Regions from separate parts of the Micromonospora sp. NPDC002717 genome, predicted to be linked through region 2. Evidence: riboswitches for the same ligand, from Rfam matches in the RefSeq annotation. Region 2 holds a riboswitch; each other region holds the start of a gene.
What was found. A riboswitch is a leader RNA that binds a small molecule or an ion and turns the genes downstream of it on or off. The one in region 2 is predicted to bind S-adenosylmethionine.
Positions count from the first base shown of each region.

Region 1: linked by a shared signal. The riboswitch ahead of thrC (threonine synthase) and the one ahead of ABT006_RS19355 (ABC transporter substrate-binding protein) in region 2 are both predicted to bind S-adenosylmethionine.
Region 3: linked by a shared signal. The riboswitch ahead of ABT006_RS15780 (aminotransferase class V-fold PLP-dependent enzyme) and the one ahead of ABT006_RS19355 (ABC transporter substrate-binding protein) in region 2 are both predicted to bind S-adenosylmethionine.

Region 1 covers NZ_JBEOVW010000009.1:83,357-90,463, forward strand. The annotation lists gene ABT006_RS15685 (hypothetical protein) at 1-706, shown strand, start outside; gene ABT006_RS15690 (hypothetical protein) at 789-1,520, opposite strand; SAM riboswitch class I at 1,767-1,902, shown strand; gene thrC (threonine synthase) at 1,913-3,199, shown strand; gene ABT006_RS15700 (LysR family transcriptional regulator) at 3,227-4,216, opposite strand; gene ABT006_RS15705 (hypothetical protein) at 4,447-4,959, shown strand; gene ABT006_RS15710 (GNAT family N-acetyltransferase) at 5,405-6,424, shown strand; gene paaN (phenylacetic acid degradation protein PaaN) at 6,477-7,107, shown strand, end outside.
Region 2 covers NZ_JBEOVW010000012.1:60,536-67,642, forward strand. The annotation lists gene ABT006_RS19335 (peptidoglycan recognition protein family protein) at 1-894, opposite strand, end outside; gene ABT006_RS19340 (class I SAM-dependent methyltransferase) at 1,455-2,030, shown strand; gene ABT006_RS19345 (amino acid ABC transporter ATP-binding protein) at 2,146-2,883, opposite strand; gene ABT006_RS19350 (amino acid ABC transporter permease) at 2,886-3,665, opposite strand; gene ABT006_RS19355 (ABC transporter substrate-binding protein) at 3,707-4,576, opposite strand; SAM riboswitch class IV at 4,840-4,951, opposite strand; gene ABT006_RS19360 (RraA family protein) at 5,150-5,842, opposite strand; gene ABT006_RS19365 (proprotein convertase P-domain-containing protein) at 6,070-7,107, opposite strand, start outside.
Region 3 covers NZ_JBEOVW010000009.1:102,825-109,931, reverse strand. The annotation lists gene ABT006_RS15800 (AI-2E family transporter) at 1-388, opposite strand, end outside; gene ABT006_RS15795 (GroES family chaperonin) at 542-880, shown strand; gene ABT006_RS15790 (hypothetical protein) at 983-1,150, shown strand; gene ABT006_RS15785 (PrsW family intramembrane metalloprotease) at 1,217-2,680, opposite strand; SAM riboswitch class IV at 2,744-2,865, shown strand; gene ABT006_RS15780 (aminotransferase class V-fold PLP-dependent enzyme) at 2,912-4,210, shown strand; gene ABT006_RS15775 (FUSC family protein) at 4,249-5,505, opposite strand; gene ABT006_RS15770 (HD domain-containing protein) at 5,580-6,215, shown strand; gene ABT006_RS15765 (DUF4031 domain-containing protein) at 6,277-6,600, opposite strand; gene ABT006_RS15760 (FAD-binding oxidoreductase) at 6,668-7,107, shown strand, end outside.

The DNA of each region.
Region 1 (7,107 bases), on a different contig from region 2:
GTCGCTGACCGAAGGCGAACAGGCCACCCTCACCGCCCTGAACGGCGACGCGTCAGAGGTGTGGGAGTTCATGAAGCCGCTCGGCGGCCGGATGGTCGAGCACGCGTCCTATGTGGCGCCGCTCGAGGACGGCAACGAGAACCGCGGCGTTGCCCAGACGTTCGACCTGAACCTGAACAGCGATCGCGCCGCCGGACTCACGATCAACAACATGACCGCCGTCAAGGACTCGTGCCGCGTACCCACGGCGAAGACCGTCGTCACCGTCCCCCCGGCGGGTGCGGAGTCCCGGCAGGGCCTGCTGTGGGACCTGACCGGTGGGCCGACGGACAAGCCGCACGGCCCGTACGTCCTGGACGACGGCGAGCCGCAGGAGGGTCGGCTGTACTTCCGCCGCAACGTCGTCGAGCTGGGCAACGGTCAGTCGAACATGGCCTTCCGTATCCAGCCCGAGGTGTCCACCCACACCTGCGAGTGGCACATCGTCGCCTCCTACACCGACACGACCGGTTCCCATGAGCAACGCATCCCGAGCGGCACCGGCACGCTCACCACCGAGGCCGTCCCCTCGCAGCCCGTCCAGTACTTCGAGCGCGTCCCGACCTCGGGGTGGGGCTGCCTCGGCGAGGTGAGTCAGCAGGGTTGCCGGGCCACCGGATCCGTACGGCTACCGAGGCCACCGGCCCACCGACCGGTCCCACGCTGAGCCGGATGCTCGTCACGGCCGGAGCCCGCGCCGGCGGATCGGCCGGCTCGGGCTCGGGCTCGGTACGACCACCGGCGGGACGTCAGCGGGAACGGGGCCTGCGCTTGCGGGTGTCGGGGGAGTCCGGCGCGGTGCCGGAGTCGGCGGTGTCCCCGCCGTCGGACGCGTCGGAAACCCGGGCGTCGGTGTGGCTCAGCTCGGCCAGCGTCGTTCCCCTGAGCTGGTAGACGGCGGTACGCCGGATGCTCAGCTCGGCCATCGGGCCGTCCGCGGGCCGGGTCAGGTAGACCACTGTCGCCCTGCCGTCGCGCACGCTGACGCTCTCCACCGGCGTACGGTCGCCGAGGTCGACCTGGGCCTGGTAGTCCGGCTCGCCCTTGACGTTGCGCCAGGCGGCGAGGGTGAAGAAGCGGCCGGTGCCACCGCCGTCGAGCATGACCACGCCGATCGCGTCGCCCGCGCCGTCGCCGTCGAGGTCGCCGATGGCGCACGGCCGCTGCAACTCCACCGTCGTGCCGTCCCGGTCGGACCAGCGGCCGGCGGCGAGGCGGATCGGGGCGGCGTACCCGCGGTAGCGGACCCGGCTGCTGCCGATCCGGGTGTTGCGCAGTTCGGGGCAGGTGAGCTGGTCGCCGGCGTGGCGGGGGGCCGGGGTCGTCCGGGCGGCGTCGACGTCGTCCCGCTTCGCGCCGGTGCCGGCGGGCCGGTCGGCGGACCGGTCCCGCTTCTTCCGGTTGCCCGTGGAGCAGGCGGTGGTCAGCGCCAGCAGGCAGGCCATGGAGAGCGCCACCACCGGGACGAGCTTGCGACGCATTCGCGCGTTCCTTTCCGTCGATGTGCCTGCACCGTAACGGGAGCGCGCCAGGGGCGCGCCGTCGCTTCGTGGGAGCCCGGACGCGTTGCTCCCGCTGCGCGACGGCGGCGAGTTGGCAGGGTGGATCCGTACCGTCGAGGAGCGGCCGCCCCTGCGGCTCGGCGGCGACTGCGGGATCGCTCACATCCTGGGATCTGTCGTCGATCCGGGCGGCGTCGGTGCTTAAACTCGCAGGCACAACTGCATACCTCATCCAGAGGGGCTGAGGGATACGGCCCGACGACGCCCCGGCAACCACCCCGCGCGCTCACCGCAGAGCGACCGGCGGGGCAGGTGCCAATTCCGTCCCCGCCGCAGAGTGCGATGCGGGGAAAGATGAGAGGACTCTCGACATGACGTCGGCGTTCGCCGTCTCCGGCATCGACACCACCGCCAGCCCCGCCCGCGCCCTGGTCTGCCGCGCCTGTTCGGCCCGCTACCCGCTCGCCGCCCAGCACGCCTGCTACGAGTGTTTCGGCCCGCTGGAGGTCGACTACGACGCCGCCGCGCTGGCGGCGGTCACCCGGGAGCAGATCGAGGCCGGCCCGCAGAACATCTGGCGGTACGCCGCGCTGCTGCCCGCCGGCCAGGACCCGGCGACCAGGGTGACCCTCGACCCGGGCTTCACCCCGCTGGTCGCCGCCCCGCACCTCGCGGCCGAGCTGGGCATCACCGCTCCGCTCTGGGTCAAGGACGACAGCGGCAACCCGACCCACTCGTTCAAGGACCGGGTGGTCTCGGTCGCGCTGACCGCCGCCCGGGCGCTCGGCTTCCGCCGCTACGCCTGCGCCTCCACCGGCAACCTGGCCAACTCGGTCGCCGCGCACGCCGCCCGGGCCGGGGCGCCGTCGGTGGTCTTCATCCCCGGCGACCTGGAGCAGGGCAAGGTCGTCACGACCGCCGTCTACGGCGGCGAGCTGGTCGCCGTCGACGGCTCGTACGACGACGTGAACCGGCTCTGCGGCGAGCTGGTGGAGACGGACGAGTTCGAGGACACCGCGTTCGTCAACGTCAACGTCCGCCCCTACTACGCGGAGGGGTCGAAGACGCTCGGCTACGAGGTGGCCGAGCAGCTCGGCTGGCGGATCCCGGCCCAGGTGGTCATCCCGATGGCCTCCGGGGAGCTGCTCACCAAGATCGACAAGGCGTTCGCCGAGCTGGTCGAGATCGGGCTGGTCGAGGCGCCGGCCGGCGGCTGGAAGGTCTTCGGCGCCCAGTCGGCCGGCTGCAACCCGATCGCCGCCGCCCTGCACGCCGACACCGACACGATCACCCCGGTCAAGCCGACGGGCATCGCCAAGTCGCTGAACATCGGCGACCCGGCCGCCGGCCTCTACGCGTTGGAGGCGGTGCGCCGCACCGGGGGCTGGATGGAGTACGTCGACGACGACGAGATCCGCGCCGGCATCCGGCTGCTGGCCCGCACCACCGGCGTGTTCGCCGAGACCGCCGGCGGGGTGACGGTGGCGGTGCTGCGCAAGCTGGTCGAGTCCGGCCGGCTCGACCCGACCGCGGAGACCGTCGTCTTCAACACCGGTGAGGGGCTCAAGACCCTCGACGCGATCGCCGCCCAGGCCGGCCCCACCCACCGGATCAGGCCCTCGCTGCGCGCCGCCCGCGACGCCGGCCTCCTCGGCTGAGCTCCGAGGCCGGTGACCGCTCGCGGCTCAGCCGCCGGCCCGGCCCGCCCCGGCGCCGGTCGCGCGCCTCGCCTCGACGTCGGCCACCCGGTCCGGTCTGCCACCGGCCGGCGTGGACACGCCGTGCAGGTGGCGCGCGACCGTCGCCGCGACCTGACGGAAGGCGAGCACGGCGGCACGGCGGTCGTGCCGTCGGGCAGCCGCGACGAAGGGCACCGGGGCGACCTCGGACAGCTCCACGAAGCGCAGCTCCGCGAGGGGCGAGAGCCCGCGTGCCGTGCGGGGGCCCACGGCCACCACCGACGGGTCCTGGAGGATCAGGTACGCCATCTCCGCCGGCGAGGTGACCGTCACCCCGCGCTGCTGCGGCGGGCAGCCGTCGCGGTAGTCGTTGAGCAGCCAGTAGTCGCGGATCGTCGGCACGTCCTCGATCCGGGGCATGGCCAGCGTGAGCACGTCCGCCAGCGACACCGCCGCCCCGGCGTCGGCCAGGGGATTCCGGGCGCTCAGCGCGAGGACGCGGGGCTCGGCGAACAGCACCGTCCAGTCGTGCCGTTCGGGGTCCAGCGGCAGCCGGGTGAGCGCCACGTCGATCTGGTCCTCCAGCAGGGCGGTGTACAGCCCGCCCACGGTCAGTTCGCGCAGGACCAGCCGTACCTCGGGGGCGGCCCGCTGCCAGGCGGGCAGGATCGACGCGATGAGGTCGCCCGCCCCGCCGGCGCTGAAGCCGACGCGTAGCGTGCCGTCGCCGGTGCCGACGGTGTCCCGGGCCGCCCGTACGCCGTCGGCGACCTCGACCACGGCCCGCCGGGCCGGTTCGAGCAGCGCGGATCCGGCCTCGGTGAGTCGGACGCCCGCCGGCTCCCGGTGGAACAGCGGCGCGCGCACCGCCCGCTCCAGGGCGCGGATCTGCTGGCTCAGCGTCGGCTGACTGACGTGTAGCAGCGCGGCGGCGCGGGTGACGGACCGCTCCTCGGCGACGGCGAGGAAGTACCGGAGTTGACGTAGTTCCACCATGACGATCCCCCTTGCCCGACCCCCGCGGGCATCGACGATCAGAAGATCTACCAGCACTCATAGGTCCGTCCTATGGCCCATCGTTGTCGCGTCTTGGACAGCCCTCCCGACCCGGCCGAAGAATCTGCAGGTGGCGGTACCCGGAACCTCCCGGGGTCCACCGCCGCCTGTCACATAGGCGACGAATTGCGATCGGCCGCGACCACCCGGCCGGCACGAGAGGGGTTCCCATGAACGCAGCACCGGCCCGCGTCACCCGGGCGGCCGTGACCGCCTTCACCATGCTGGCCGCCTCACTCGGTGTGGTGGCCCTCGGCGCCACGCCGGCGGCGGCCGGGACGCTGGACAAGTACACCGTCAGCAAGTCGTCGAGCAGCTTCGACGGCGGCTGCGTGGCGGAGTCGACCGTGAGCTACTGGCCCGGCACCGACACCGCGACGTTCACCACCACGGTCCGCAACCCGTACCTGTTCGCGGCGTGCCGGGTGAACACCCGCCTGTACGTGCAGGGCGCCACCACCCAGTGGACCAGCGCCACGCACTACACGATGGCGTGTGGGATCACCGACACGACGTGCGCGTCCACCCAGACCACGACCGGCACCTACTACGCCGCCACGCCGAGCCTGACGGCGTACGTGGACAGCGTCAACGACGCGCTGGAGGCGATGGGCCTGGAGCGGTCGATGACCCGCAAGAAGGCGGTCGAGTCGATCTCGATCGAGTTCAGCAAGGCGGGCTGACGCGGCGAACGGGGCGGCCGGCAACCCACGGGGCGCCGGCCGCCCCGTTGCCGTCACGGGACGGCCCCCGGTGACGTGTCCGACGGCCACCGTGGGCGCCGCCCGGTCCATCCGGAGTTCCGGGCAGGTCAGGGGTGCGAAGCGCAAGATCGCGTGGGGCGGCCGGGAGGAACGGGGGAGGGGCGACTCACCCGGACGGGGGATCGGGTCGATCCGCCGGGTAACTGGCTTTTCGCTGTGAGTGCGGAAAACGCGCCGACAAGGACTTGACGGCAGGAACCGGGCGGCGCAAGATGCTTCGTGCGGGAGGGCGTCTCGCCGGAGACTTTGAGTTCTTGCGACCCAACGCCGGAGGCGTTGTGCGAGTGTCCCTCCCGACCAACGTCCGATCGGGCCAGCGGTTAAATCGCTGGCCCGATCGTCGTTTCCGGGCCACCCTCGGGGCATGAGCATCACGATCGCGCCGATCGACGCCGCCGATCAGGCCGCGATCGATGCGGCCTACCGGATCGGGGCGGCGGCCAACGACGCCGACCTGCCGGACTTCCCGCCCTTCTGCCGGCGGCGCTTCGAGGCCGCGATCCGGCACCCGATGCCCGGCAACGCCGCGATCTGGGCGCTGGCCCGGCTCGACGGCGTGCCGGCCGGCTACCTCGCGCTGGACCTGCCGCAGCTCGACAACACCGAGAACGCCACCGCCGACCTGATCGTGGACCCGGCCCACCGGCGTCGCGGGGTGGGCCGGGCGCTGCACGAGCACGCCGTACGGCTGCTGCGCGAGCGGGGCCGCAAGCGGGTGCTGGGGATGGCGGTCGGCGCGCTGCCCGGCGGCCCGCCCCGGCCCGAGGCCGGCGCCGCCTTCGCCGCGTCGACCGGCGCGCGGCCGGCGCTGGCCGAGATCCGCAGCCGGCTCGACACCACCCGGCTCGACCACGACGGGCTGGACGCCGCGCTGGCCGACGCCCGCACCCGGGCCGACGGCTACCGCGTCCTCCGCTGGCAGGGGAGCACCCCCGACGAGCACGTCGCCGACATCGCCTACCTCGACGGCCGGCTGATGGCCGACGCGCCCCTCGGCGACGTGGAGTGGGAGCCCGAGCGGATCGACGTCGAACGGGTCCGCGGCATCGAGCGGGCGCTGGAGGCGCGGGGGCGGCGGCGCTACCACACGGCGGTGCGCCACGAGGCGTCCGGCCAGGTGGCCGCCTGGACCCTGCTCGACGTGGGCCCCTCCGCCGACTGGCACGCGTTCCAGCAGATCACCATCGTCGACCCCGCTCACCGGGGGCACCGGCTCGGCCTGCTCGTCAAGATCGAGAACCTGCGGCACCTGCTCGCCCACGAGCCGGCGGTGCGCGCGATCGACACCTTCAACGCGGCCGAGAACAGCTACATGATCACGATCAACGAGCAGCTCGGCTTCCGCCGGGTCGACGGCTGGACCGACTGGCAGCTCACGATCTGAGTTGTGACACGGCCCTACTGATCCTGGGGCTTCCTGTTGCATGATGGCGGGCATGACGGAGACCCCGCACCCCCTGTACGACAGGCACGCCGACACCCTGACCCGTGCGCTGACCGCGATCACGGAGCGCGGGTACTGGTCCGCCTACCCCGAGTCGCCCAGCCCACGGGTCTACGGCGAGACCGCCGCCGCCGACGGCAAGGCCGCCTTCGAGGCGTACCTCGGCGGCGACTTCCCCCTCGACCAGCCGGGCGCCGGCGACCGGGTCGCCACCGAGACCAGCCCGTTCGGCGTCGAGCTGGGCGTCCGCTACCCGCACGCCGGGGCCGACGAGCTGGTCGCCGCCGCCTCCGCCGCCCTGCCGAGCTGGCGTGACGCCGGCCCGCAGACCCGGGTGGGCGTCTGCCTGGAGATCCTCGACCGGCTGCACAAGCACATCTTCGAGCTGGCCAACGCGGTGCAGTTCACCAGCGGCCAGGCGTTCGTGATGGCCTTCCAGGCCGGCGGCGCGCACGCGCTGGACCGCGCGCTGGAGGCGGTCGCCTACGCGTACGCGGAGATGACCCGGCACCCGGGGACGGCGGGCTGGGAGAAGGCCGCCGGCAAGGGCGACCCGCTGCGGATGACCAAGACCTTCCACGTGGTGCCCCGCGGCGTGGCGCTGGTGATCGGCTGCAACACCT
Region 2 (7,107 bases):
CTCCCAGGTCGGCGCGGTGAGGGTGGCGTCGACGTCGACCGGGATGCCGTTGCGGTACTGCCAGTCCTGCACGGCCGCGACGGTGGCGGCGTCGAAGACGCTGTTGACCGGCACGGTGTAGCCGCGGTGGGCCAGCAGGTACTGCACGACCCGCACCGACGGCGAGCCGACGAACCGCCACAGGTCCGGCCAGCGGCGGGCCGGCACGTCCGCCAGGTCGGTGCCGAGCGCCTCGAACACCCGGCGGCGCAGGACGGGGAACTGCCGGTAGAAGGCCGCGCCGGGGCACAGCGTGGTGCGGAAGTCCCAGTGCCCGAAGATGTCGTGGGCGTGCAGGCCGTACTGCCGGCAGATGGTCGTGCAGAGCTTGACCAGCGAGTCCAGCAACGCCTCCGGCGGCGTCTCGGTGACGTACGTGCCCTCGTTCTCGATGCCGATCGCCCGGCCGTTCTCGCCCGGGCAGTGCGCCGAGATCATCTGCCGGTCGCCGGCCTGCAGCCGCTCCAGGCTGCCCCGGCGTCCCTCCATGACGTATCCACCGCGGCTGACGGTGAAGTGCTGGCCGGTGTCGGACCAGCGGTTGCCGTCCATGTGCAGGTTCTGGCAGTCGCGGGCCAGCTTGATCGCCTGCGCCTCGGAGTAGTCGGTGACGTTCGGGAACGCCATGTGGTGCACGATGATCTTGTTGGTGGGGATGGCGCTGACCGACAGCGGGTCCGCCGGCGGACGCGCGCCCCACTCGTCGCAGCTGTAGATCCAGTCCAGGTCGGCGCCGGGGTCCGCCTGCGCGGCGGCCGGGAAGGCGAGTTCGCTTCCGACGACCGCGACCGTGGCGGCGCCGAGGCCGGCCCGCAGCAGGGTCCGACGGTCCAGTTCGGAGTGGTCGAGGTGCATGGCATCTCCTGTGCGGCCGGGTCGGGGGTGGGAAGGGGGTGCGTGAAAGGAAACTCCAGTGGCCGCCTGTGTTGTGGAAGATATTGCCCAGACCTCCGCCGCAGGTCAATAAGGAGTCGACCGGTCGTCCGGAGAGACGGCCCGTGCCGAGGTGGGAATCACGGGCAGCGACGCGCAGGTGGCCGTGGGTCGTCGGGTTTCCGGCAGCGGAGGTCCGGCCGGTGGACGAGCCGGCTGCTCGGACCGCCGGGAGCGGGGGACTGCCACGTGGCGTCACCGGGAACGGAGACCGGTAGGGGCCCGTCGGCGGCGTGGACCAGCGTCCGATGTGGCACGGAGCTGTTTTCAACCTGAGCGGGCGGGAAGGACAACCGCTCGATCGGTGGCGTGCTTGATCGTCGAAGATAGGCGAAGCTTCTGGTAGGTGACGTGGTCCATGCCCTGAGCAGAATCGCTCGCTTTCCGCCATCTGCTGTGGGCAGGCTGTCGGAGTGGGAACGGGCTTTAGCGGTGAGGTAGCGACGTAATACGCGAGGCACCGGCGCGGTTACCCGCCCGAGGTGCTCGACGCCCTCGTCGGGGCGTTCGGCCTCGGCGCCGCAGACACGGTGGTCGACCTCGGTCGCGGCACCGGTCAGTTGAGCCTCCCGCTCGCCGCCCGGGTGGGGGCCGTCATCGGCGTGGACCCGGAGCCGGACATGCTGACCTTGGCCCGCCAGGCCGCTCTCAACGTTGCACGAGCCAACGCCACGTGGCTGCTCGGTGCTGACAGTGACCTGCCCGCGCTGGGCCGGCTACTCGGCGAACGGACGATCGGCGCGCTGACCGTCGCTGTCGCTATCCATCTCATGGACCGCGACACGCTGTTCAGGGCCGCCCGGCCGCTGCTGCGTGCCGGCGGCGGCGTAGCCGTGGTCACCAATGGCGCGCCGCTGTGGTTGCAGGACGCCGAATGGTCTGGGGCACTGCGCGAATGTCTGGAGCGGCTGCTCGGGCACTCCGCCTTGTCGGCCGACCGGCTGCCCTCTACACAGGGCCGGTCCGCGTTCGCCGCCGAGGTCCGCGACGCCCTCGGAGGGCGCGACCAGGTCACCGAGCGGGTCCGCGTCTGGCTGCAGTTCGGCACGCCCGCTTGAGAGCCGGGCCCCTCCCAACTACAGCCTCCCCGCCTCCGCGACCTTGTCGTTCCACTCGTCGAAGAGCCGCACCAGTCAGGTTGAAACAGCTGTGCCCCGGGCGGCTGTTGCGGGGTCAGAGCACCTGGGAGAGGAAGCGGCGCAGCCGGGGGTGCTCCGCCCCCTCGAAGATCGCGGCCGGCTCGCCGGCCTCCAGCACCACGCCGCGATCCATGAACGCGACGGTGTCGGCGACCTCGCGGGCGAAGCCCATCTCGTGGGTGACCACCACCATCGTCATGCCGCCGGCGGACAGCTCGGCCATCAGCCCCAGCACCCCCTTGACCAGCTCCGGGTCCAGAGCCGAGGTCGCCTCGTCGAAGAGCATCACCTGCGGCCGCAACGCCAGCGCGCGGGCGATCGCGACCCGCTGCTGCTGCCCGCCCGACAGGTGCGCCGGCCGGGCGTCGGCCTTGGCCGCGAGCCCCACCAGCTCCAGGTGGTCGCGGGCGACCGCCACCGCCTCGTCCTCACCAAGCTTCCTGATCCGGCGCAGCGCGAGGGTGATGTTGCGCAGCACGCTCATGTGCGGGAAGAGGTTGAACTGCTGGAAGACCATGCCGACCCGCTGCCGCAGGGCATCCGGGTCGTCGCCCAGCACGCTGCGCCCGTCGAGCAGCACGTCGCCCCGGTCGGGCTCGATGAGCCGGTTGATGGCGCGCAGAAGCGTGGACTTGCCCGAGCCGGACGGGCCGATCACGCAGGCCGTCGCGCCCCGCGCGACGTCCAGGTCCACGCCGCGCAGCACCCGGTGCGACCCGAAGGCCAGGTGCACGTCGCGGACGCTCAGGCTCACCGAGGTCGTCGTGTCGATGCTCATCGCTGGTTTCCTCCCGCCGCGCCCGGCAGCGCCAGGTCGAGGTCGTCGTCGGCGTCGGCGGGCGCGGCGGCCTGCCGGCCGTGCCGCAGCCGCCGGTCGATCCAGTTCACGACGTGGGTCAGCGGCACGGTCAGCGCCAGGTAGAACAGGCCGGCCAGCAGCAGCGCCGACTGGTTGCCGGTGTTCGCCGCGTAGTCCTGCCCGATCCGGAACAGCTCCCGCTGGCTGGCCAGCAGGCCGAGGAAGTAGACCAGGCTGGAGTCCTTGATCAGCGCGATCAGCTGGTTCACCCAGGCCGGCAGCACCCGGCGGATGCCCTGCGGCACGATCACCAGGCGCATCGCCTCGCCCCAGGACAGGCCCAGCGCCCGGGCCCCCTCGAGCTGGGCGGCCTCCACCGACTGGATGCCGGAGCGGAAGATCTCGCCGATGTAGGCCGCCGCGATCAGCGACAGCGCCAGGATGCCCAGGGGATACGGGTTGGGGCCCCACACCTCCATGCCCAGCGGCGCCAGACCGACGCCGATGAGCAGGATGGTCGCCGCGGCCGGCAGGCCGCGGAACACGTCGGTGTAGACCCGCGCCGGCCAGCGCAACCATCGGGTACGCGAAATGCCGGCGACGGCCAGCCCCATACCCAGCACCGAGCCGAGCAGGGCGGCGGAGATCGCGAGGATCAGCGTGTTGGGCAGCCCGACCGTCAGCATCTCGGGCAGCGCCTCGCGCATGGAGTCCCAGTCGAAGAAGGTCTCCCACAGGGTGCTCAACGGATCCATCGTGTTCTCCTACCGTCCCGCTCGCTCGTCGTCCGTACGTGTCAGGAAGCGGCCGAAGCCGACGCCGCCGGCGCGGACGGCACCGCGACCGTGCCGCTGCCCGGCTTGAAGTCGGCGGGGATCGGGCGGCCCGGGTAGTACTGGGCCTGCAGGCGGCTCCACGTGCCGTCGGCGATCACCTCGTCGAGGCCCTTGTTCAGCGCCTCGCGCAGCTTGTCGTTGCCCTTGGCGAACGCGTACGCCGTCGGGGCCGGGCTGAGCAGCTTCCCCGCCACCTTGATCTTGCCGTTGCTGTCGGCGGCCGACTTGTCGCCGATCTCGGCGGGCGCGATCCAGGCGTCGGCGGTGCCGGCCTTGAGCTGGTTGATCGCGCCGTTGTAGTCGGGCACCCGGACCGGGTCGAGGCCCTCGCCGGTGGCGTAGTCGTCCTGGACGGTGCCCTGCACGACCACGACCCGCTTGCCGGCGAGCTGGTCGAAACCGGTGATCGACGAATTGGCCGGCACGTCGAGCCCGAAGTAGCCGAAATCGTAGCCGTTGCCGAAGTCGACGGTCTTCTTGCGGGCCTCGGTGATGGTGATCGAGGAGCTGCCGACGTCGAACTTGCGGTTGTTGACCTGCGAGAGCAGCGCGGAGAAGTCCGTCCCGACGAACTCGACCTTCAGGCCGACCTTCGCGGCGACCGCAGTGAGCAGGTCGTTGTCGAAGCCGGTGAACTTGCCGTCCTTGAGGTAGACGTTCGGCGGGGCGTCGGTGAGCGTGCCGGTGCGCAGCACCCCCGGCTGGAGCAGGTTGTACGGGTTGTCGGTCGCCTCGGACGCGTCGTCGCCGCAGGCGGTCAGGGCGGTGGCGGCGAGGACGGCGGCGACGCCGAGGGCGGCGGCGCGGGTGAGGGCGGGAAGGAATCGCACAGGTGTCTCCGAAAGGGTCTCCGGCGGCGGGCACGGGCGTGCGTCGCCGGCGGTGCGCCCGGTGGGCGTACCGCTGGGGTGGTCCTGGGAAGGGGGTCTGGTGCGTGGCTAGCGCGGGTCGCCGGGGCGACACGAGGCGCTGCAGACCCGCATCATGTCGACGTGGCGGCGCCGGGTCAACGGCGGCGGGGCCGCGGCGGGGACCGTCGGTACGCAGATGCGGAAGGACATGGCTCTCCTCGGTCGTTGCTGACCTGGGAACCAGGCCACGCTTGCACCGAAGCTGCTCCGGTGCCTGGTCTTCACCCGGGGCACCCCTGCGCGGACGAGGGTTGCCGGCCAGCGAGCCGGGGCTTGACGCTGGCGCTCATGACCTGCCGACGAGGCTAGCAGCTCCCGGTGGTGGCGCGTCCAGCCGCTATGACCACCCTCACGTGGCGCCGCCCGGCGCGAGCGGAGACGGTGCCGACCCAGGCGGCGACCCGGGGGCGAACCGAGGCCGCCCCCGACGCCGAGCCCGGTGGCGAACCCGCGCCCAACCCGGGCCGCACCTGCGGGCCCGGTTCCGGGCGGTCACTCCTCGATCGCGCCGCCCACGCGCCGCAGGTGCTGCCGGAAGGTGTAGCCGGGGTCGGTGGCGCGGCAGGCGAGGTAGTCGGCGAACCCGGTCTGCTCGCGCAGCGTCTCGCCGGCGCGGATCCGCCGCGCCTGGACCCGCTCGACGTCCCGGATCCGCTGCGCCGCCGCCAACACCTCCGCGGCGTTCGCGGCGGGGACGAAGAGCACGCCGTCGTCGTCGGCGATGACGAGGTCGTCGGCGCTCACCAGGTGCGGCCCGATCCGGGCGCTGGCGAGCGTCTCCGGCTCCCGCTCGTCGAGGCGGTCCGGGCCCAGCGGCAGGCTGCCATAGCTGAACACGGGCAGGCCGATCTCCACCAGCTCGGGCGTGTCCCGGTGCAGGCCCCACACCACGACTCCGGCGACGCCGGCCGCGGCCCCCTCCAGCACCACCAGGTCGCCGACGCACGCCTCGTCCGACCGGCCGCCGTTGTCGATCACCAGCACGTCCCCCGGGGCCGCGCCCGCGTACGCCTCCAGGAACACGTCGACGCTGCCGTGGTGGCGCACCGGCAGCACCCGCCCGGCGAGGCGGTGGCCGGGGACGACCGCCCGGATCCCGGCCGGCGCCGCGCGCGGTGGCACGCCCAGCCGTACGCAGGCGTCGGCGATCAGCGGCGTGGAGAGGTCGGCGAAACGCTCCGGCATGGGGTCCTCCCGGCGGTGTCCGAGGCGTGGACGGTCATCGTAGGAGAGCCGGCCCGCGCGGCGGCCAGGTCCAATCCGGACCCGCTGGCCCGGCCGACGGCGGCCGGAAGGGCGAGCGCCTGGCGCCGGCGAAGGCCATGCCGCGCGGGTCGGCAACGGATGTCGGGGCCCCGGCTGGAGTTCAGCCGGGGCCCCGGTGTGGGGGTGCGCTGGTGGCGCCGTTGCCGCTAGAGCGTCAGCGTCCAGGTGTTGAGGTAGCCGGTGTCGCCGGAGGCGGCGTCCCGCACCCGCAGCTTCCAGGTGCCGTTACGGGCCTCGGAGGAGAGGTCGACGGTGTAGGTCTGGTTGATGTTGTCGGTCGAGCCGCCGGTGCGGTTGTGCAGGGTGTAGGCGGTGCCGTCGGGGGCGATGAGGCTGACGACGAGGTCACCGATGTAGGTGTGGACGATGTTCACGGCGACGGTGCTGGTGGCGGAGGCGTTGCCGGAGCAGCCGCTGATGGTGATCGAGCTTTCCACCGTGGTGTTGTCGCCGATGTTGACATCGGTGCCGTTCGTGCCGGTGCAGCCCGGGGGCGTCCCGCCGACCAGGTTGAGCGTCCAGGTGTTGAGGTAGCCGGTGTCGCCGGAGGCGGCGTCCTGCACCCGCAGCTTCCAGGTGCCGTTGGCGGCCTCGCTGGAGAGGTTGACGGTGTAGGTCTGGTTGATGTTGTCGGTCGAGCTGCCGGTGCGGTTGTGCAGGGTGTAGGCGGTGCCGTCGGGGGCGATGAGGCTGACGACGAGGTCACCGATGTAGGTGTGGACGATGTTCACGGCGACGGTGCTGGTGGCGGAGGCGTTGCCGGAGCAGCCGCTGATGGTGATCGAGCTTTCCACCGTGGTGTTGTCGCCGATGCTGACGTCGGTGCCGTTGGTCTGCGAGCAGCCGGGCGGCCCGTTGACCGTCAACGTGTACGACGCGGTCTGGGTGGTGACCGTGCCGGTGCCGGTGACGGTGACCGCGTAGGTGCCCGGCGCGGTGGTGCCGGTGGTGGAGATGGTCATCGTGGCGGAGTTGCCGGAGGTGACCGACGACGGGCTGAAGCTCGCCGTGGCCCCGGCGGGCAGGCCGCTGGCGGAGAACGTCACGTTCTGCGCGCCGCCGACCGTGGTGGTGGTGCCGACGGTCGCGGTGACCGAGCTGCCCGGGTTGACCGTTCCGGAGGTCGGCGACACCGACATGGCGAAGTCCTGCGTCGGCGTGCTGATGTTGCCGATGTAGAGCAG
Region 3 (7,107 bases), on a different contig from region 2:
CGACGGCCGGCGCGAGCAGCGCCGAGAGCAGCAGCGCGACCGCCAGCGGGATCACCACGATCTTGACGGTGCCGACGATCTTCATCAGCGCCCAGGCGACGCCGCCGATCACGATCAGCCGCCAGGACCAGGCGGCGGCGATCCGCAGCCCGTGCGGCACGTCGGCGTCGTCCCGGCTGGAGGTGGAGGTGTGCACCGCCGCCGGCGCATCCGCCCCGACCACGGCCGCCGACGGCGGCGCCGCCGGCCCGGGGGACGCCGGCGAGGCCACCCCGGCCGGCTCGGAAGCGTCGACCGGGTCCGTACGACGGGGGCGCACCGATTCCCGGCCCGACTCGTACGCGCGACGGAGCCGTCCGCGTACCCGCTCGAAGCGGCTCAAGCGCACCTCCTGGCTTCAGAACCTGGCCGTGCCCACCCGATGGGCGGACAGGATACGTCCGACCACGCCACCGTAGGGCAGTTCCGCCACCCAGTGCCCCCCGCCCCCGGCGCGTAACCGCTCACGGCCGCCCGACCGGGACACGGTAGCGTTTCCGGCGTGACCGCCGACAAGAATCTCGACTCCGGCCTGCCGATCCGCCTGCTGCACGACCGCGTGCTGGTGCGGATGGAGGGGAGCGAGGGTGAGCGCCGCTCCACCGCCGGCATCGTGATCCCGGCGACCGCCGCCGTGGGCAAGCGGCTCGCCTGGGCCACCGCTGTCGGGGTGGGGCCGAACGTCCGCGCCATCGTCTCGGGCGACCGGGTCCTGTTCGACCCGGACGACCGCTCGGAGGTCGAGCTGCACGGCCGCGGGTACGTGCTGCTGCGCGAGCGCGACGTGCACGCCGTGGCCGCCGAGCGCGTGGAGGACAACTCCACCGGCCTCTACCTCTGAGCCCTCCCCGCCCGCCCCGCCGCGCGCGGCTGCGGGCGCCGGTGTCGTTTGCGGCGCTCCCGGCCGGGAAGCCAGCCGCACCACCGGCCCTGGGGAGGGACGATGCCGGTATTCGTGAAGAAGCTGCTGCTCTGGGGAAGCGTCGCGTTCCTGATCTACTTCATGGCGTTCCGGCCCGAGGGCGCGGCCGAGATGTTCAAGGCGATCGGGGCGGGGCTGATGGCGATGGCGCAGGGCCTCGGCGACTTCCTCACCAGCCTGATGACCTGACGACCCGGACCACCAGGAAGCGACCCGGGGCGCCGCCCCAGCGGTGACCGCCGGCCGGGGACCGGGTCAGTGGTGGCCGGGCGGCCAGGGACCCGCGGGTCGCGCGCCGGGCCAGCCGGGCGGGCCGTAGCCGGGGGCCCCGTAGCCGGCGGGGAAGGCCGGGGGCGGCGGGGCGAGCACCACCGGGATCGGCACCACCGGCTCGTCCGGCGCCTCGACCGTCCGCTGCGAGCCGTCCGGGAACCGCAGGTGGTAGCGGTGCCCGTCCCAGATCCCGGCCGGCGCCTGCGGATCCCTCCCCACGAAGAACGACCGGTACGCGGCGATCGCCTCCAGCAGCTCCCGTTCCTCCCGCGCCGTCCGTTCCCGGTCCGCCGGCCTGCGGTCCAGGCCGCGCAGCGCGCCGTCGCGCAGCAGCGCCAGCCGGGTCGCCGCGAACTGGTAGCCGCGCATGGCCCGCACGCCGGCGTCCCCGGCCACCCGCTTGGCCCACACCCGGGCCGCGTGGCGTCGCCCCAGGCTGCTCAGCGCCGCCACCTCCGGCGGGGTCAGCCAGCCGGCCCGGACGTAGTCCGGCAGGGTGCGCTCGGTGAGCCGCCCCTCCCAGGCCCGCAGCCACAGGGCCAGCCCGACCATGCCGAAGAAGATCGGCACCATCACGCCGATGAAGCCGTACAGCATGATCAGCGCCTCACCGGTGGCCTGGGTGAGCGTGGGCAGCAGGTTCCACAGGCCGTGCAGCATCATCGCCAGCAGCAGGCCGGCGATCGGGGCGAGCACCCGGACGCGCCGGTCGGCGGTGCGGGCGGCGATGCCCAGCCCCACCCCGGTCATCGAGGTGAACAGCGGGTGGGCGAAGCCGAAGAGCAGGATCCGGACGATGAAGATCGCGATGACCTGCTGCGTGCCGGTCGCCGGGCCGTACCGCTCGACGCCGGTGGCGTAGCCGTAGCCGCCCAGGTAGAGGATGTTCTCCACCATGGCGAACCCGATCGCGGAGAGCCCGCAGTAGACCAGGGCGTCGGTGATCCCGGAGATCTCCCGTCGGCGGAAGATCAGCAGCAGGATCGGCCCGAGCGCCTTGGTGAGCTCCTCGATGAACGGCGCGACCAGCACCGCCGTCAGCGCGGTCGGCAGCCCCCAGTCGTCGAACAGCCCGGACGAGAACTCGTTGACGGTCAGCGAGGCGGCCGTCGAGACGAACGCGCCCCAGGCGAAGCAGAAGATCAGGTATTTCAGCGGTTCCGGTTCGTACCGGTCGAGCCAGAGGAAACAGCCCACCAGCACCGGGACCGGAAGGATCGCCGCGACCAGGCCGATCAGCAGCGCCTGCACGCCGAGGCTCTCGCCGAGCGTGAAGACCATGAACACCGCGCAGGCGGCGATCAACAGGACGACCCCGGCCAGCACCAGGGCTCGCCGCCAGCCCAGCCGGCGCAGCGGCATCCGGGGAGCGGCCGCGCCCGACGGCGGGACGGCGGGCACGGTCGGCGACGGCGGCAGGGGTGCGCCGGGCGGGGTGTCGGCCATGCGGTCAGCGTAGTCACCCCCGGCCGGCTGGACCGGGCGCATCCGCGCGCTATGCTGCCGGCAGGTCACGAGCGCCAGCGTCAAGCCCCGGCTTGCTGGCCGGCAACCCTCGTCGAGGTTCGCGGTGGGGTGCCCCGGGTGATGACCGGGCCCGGCCCGATCCGCGTGCCGGGCAAGCGCGGACCCCGCCCGGTGTGCCCACCCGGGGTCCCCGGACCCGGAGGTCGGCCGATGACCGTCACCCTCGTACCCCCGCCCGCGCCGCACCCGACGCGGACCGCGCCGCCGCCCGCGGCCGCCGGGCCGCTCGACGTGCTCGGCGTGCCGGGCCAGGTCAACCTGGACTACGCGGCCACCGCGCCGTGCGCGCGGGCCGCCGCCGACGCGGTGGCCGAACTGCTCCCCTGGTACGCCAGCGTGCACCGCGGCGCGGGGGCGCTGTCACGGCGCTGCACCCTCGCCTACGAGCGTGCCCGGCAGACCGTCGGCGACTTCTTCGGCGCCCGCGCCGGCGACCACGTGCTCTTCACCCGCAACACCACGGATGCGCTGAACCTGCTGGCCCGGGTGCTGCCCGCCGGCACCACGGTGGTGACCTTCGGCGGGGAGCACCACGCGAACCTGCTGCCCTGGCCGCGCGGATCGGTCCGGCTGCCGGTGCCGCGGGACCCGGCCGAGGCGGTCCGGGCGCTGGACGCCGCCCTCGCCGAGCTGCGTCGGCCGGGCGCGGGGGGCGGCCCCGGCGCCGACCACCGCCCGCCCGTGCTCGTCGCGGTGACCGGGGCGAGCAACGTGACCGGCGAGCGCTGGCCGGTGGCGGAGCTGGCCCGGGTGGCCCGGCGACACGGAGCCCGGATCGCCGTGGACGCCGCGCAGCTCGCGCCGCACGCGCCGGTGGACGTCGCCGCCCTCGACGTCGACTACCTCGCGGTCTCCGGCCACAAGCTGTACGCGCCGTTCGGCGCGGGGGTGCTCGTCGGGCGGGCGGACTGGCTGGACGCCGCGCCGCCGTACCTGGCCGGCGGGGGCGCCACCGGCCACGTCGGCGCGGCCACCCACGACGTACGGTGGGCGACCGGACCGGCCCGGCACGAGGCGGGCACGCCGAATCTGCTCGGCGCGGTCGCCCTCGCGGCGGTCTGCGACGCCCTGGCCGGGGCCGACCGGGCGGCGCTGCACGACGCCGAGCAGGCCCTGCTGGCCCGGCTGCGCCGCGGCCTGGCTGCCCTGCCGCACGTGGTGGAGCTGCGCACCTTCGGGCCGGACGCGCCGCGGGTGGGCATCGTGTCGTTCGTGGTGGCCGGCCGGGACTCGGCGGACGTGGCGGCGGATCTGGCCGGCAACCACGACATCGGGGTGCGCGACGGCCTCTTCTGCGCCCACCCGCTGGCCCGGCGACTGCTCGCCGAGGCGGCGGCGCGCAGCGGCCGGCGGGACCTGCCGCCGACCGCCCTGCGCGCGAGCGTCGGCCTGGGCAGCACGGCGGAACACGTGGACCGGCTGCTCGCCGCCCTCGCCGCGGCGGCCTGAACGACCGCCGCCGCACGGCTGACCCGCGGGCCGACGGGTCAGCCGACCGGCGGGGCGGTGGGCGGCTTCGGGGCGGCGGCCGGCTCGGCCTGGCCGCTCGGGGTCTCCTGGTCGCCGAAGGACTCCCGGACCAGGCGGTTCGCCTCCTCCTGGCTGATTCCGGAGGCCACCAGCAGGTCGCTGGCCGTGGTGCGCACCTGCGCGATCACCACGCTGCCGGAGAAGCCCACCCCGGCGGCGTACGCCCGGCCGGCCTCGCTGACCGCGCGCAGCGCCCGCTCCCGTGCCTTCTCCGGTTCCTCGCCGACGGCGAACTCGTGCTTGAGCAGGCGTACCGACTCGGCGAGGTGGGCCGCCGCATCCGGCATCGGCTCCGGCACGGGCTCCTCGTCCTCGATCAGGGTGACCGCGCGCCGGATCAGCGTGCCGGCGTTGCGCATCGCCCGGTCGATCGGGTCGGCGGCCTCGGCGTAGTGGGTGAGTTCGTCCCGCCGGTGCCACCGGGCCGGCGAGAGGACGGCGGTCTCCTTCGCCCCCTCGATCGCCTCGGTGAAGGTGGACAGCTCCTCCTGGTTGTTGCGCAGCCGGTCCAGGGCTTGTTGGGCCTTGTCCCGGTCCCGTTGGCGGAGGGCGTCGGCGGTGCCGTCGAGCTGGGCGGCGAGCAGGTCGAGCGCCGGCCGGGCGGCCCGGTTGATCACCCGGAGCGGATTGAGCGGCAGCAGGACCGAGGTGACCAGCAACGCGATCCCGCCGCCGACGAACGCGTCGACGAACCGGGGGATCTCCAGGTTCGCGGTCTTCGGGCTCAGCGTGACGATCAGCACGGCCGTGGCCGCCGCCTGGATGACGATGGACACGCTGGCGCCGGCGAAGATGGTCAGCACGATCGACCCGGTCACCACGAGGCCGAGCTGCCACGCCCCGGTGCCGACCAGGTAGATGAGGAAGTCGCCCACGGCGACCCCGATCGCCACCCCTACGATCAGCTCCACCGTGCGGCGGAGCCGCTGCCCGACCGAGGCGGCGAGGGTGCCGACCGCGGAGATCGGCGCGAACACCGGCTCCGGGTTGCCCAGCAGATTGTGCGCCGCCCACCAGGACAGGCCGGCGGCGAGGCCGGCCTGCACGGCCAGGCCCCACGCCATCCGCACCCGGTGCAGCCGGTCGTGCAGGGTCGCCCTGCCGTGGTGCCGCAGCTTCTCCATCGCGTCGGCGATGCGGGCCGCGTCGATGTCCGTTCCGCCGTCGCGGCGGACGGCGCGCCGCACCAGCGAGAGTCGACGGTCCCGGGCCACGGCCATGGCGGGGACTACCCGTACCGGGGCGGGTGAATCCTCCGGGTCGGCGGCGGTGCGGCAGACTCGGCCACATGGCCGACCTTCTCGACCGGTGGCGGGCGGCGGCCCGGGGCGCCGGGGCGACCGACCCGGCGCAGCGGGACCGTGCCGGGGCGGAGCTGCTGGGGCGCTGGCGGGAACCGCACCGGCACCACCACACGGTCGCCCATCTGACCGTCGTCCTCGACGTGGTCGACGCGCACGCGTCGTCCGCCGTGCGGCCGGACCTGGTGCGCCTCGCGGCCTGGTGCCACGACGCGGTCTACGACCCGCGCGCCGAGGGCGACGCCAACGAGCGGGACAGCGCGGCGCTCGCCGACGCCCTGCTCACCCGGTCGGGGCTGCCGGCCGACGCCGTGGCCGAGGTCCGCCGGCTGGTCCTGCTCACCGCCGGGCACGCCGTCGACCCGGCCGACGCCGACGGCGCGCTGCTCTGCGACGCCGACCTCGCCGTCCTGGCCGCGCCGCCCGAGGCGTACGACCACTACGCCGCCGCGATCCGCCGGGAGTACGTGCACGTGCCCGACCCGGCCTTCCGGGCCGGCCGCGCCCGGGTGCTCGCCGGGCTGCTCGCCCTGCCGGCCCTGTTCCGGCTGCCGCCGCTGGCCACCCGCTGGGAAGCCCGGGCCCGCGCCAACCTCACCCGCGAACTGGCCACCCTCCACTGACTCCCGCCCCCCGCCCCGGCTTCCGCGATCTTGCCGGTTCGGCCCTGGCGGAAGCCGTGAGTCACCGCGTGGGGAGGGCCGGAACGGCAAGATCGCCGGAGGGGCGGGCGGCGGGGGTGCGGGGGCGGGCCAGGTGCTTCGGTCGGCGCAGGCCGGCCTGCCGGAGCAGGCGCACGAGTTCCCGGCTCGGCACCACCCGGGCGCCCAGCCAGACCGCCGCGGCGAACCGCTCGGCGGGAATGTCGTAGTGGTCCCGGTCGAAACCCCGGCGGGGCACCCCCAGCGCCTCGGCGAAGGCGTGCACCTCGGCGTGGGAGACGTCGCTGATCAGGTGGGACCAGAGCCGCCCCCGCGACGGCCAGGCGGGCCGGTCCAGGTAGAGCATGCCGGCCAAGGTACCCGGTGCGAGGGCCGGTTGTCGGTCGCGCGCGGCCGACCGTAGCCTCGGCGGCATGGCCGGACCCCCTCTCCTCGACGACCTGCGGGCGGCGCTCGGCGACGACGCCGTGCTGACCGACCCGGACCTGCTCCGGATGCACGAGCGGGACGAGGCGGACCTCTGCGCCGCCGGCACGCCCCTGGTGGTCGTCCGTCCCCGCGACACCGCCCAGGTCTCCGCCGTGCTGCGGGCGGCCGCCCGGCACGGCGTGCCGGTGGTGCCGCAGGGGGCGCGGACCGGGCTGGCCGGCGCGGCCAACGCGGTCGACGGCGCGGTGGTGCTCAGCACGGTCGCGATGGACGCCATCCTGGAGATCGACCCGGTGAGCCGGATCGCCGTGGTGCAGCCCGGCGTGGTCAACGCGACGCTCGCCGCCGCGGTGGCGAAGCAGGGGCTGTGGTACCCGCCCGACCCCGGCTCGTGGGAGTCCTCCACCATCGGCGGCAACGTCGC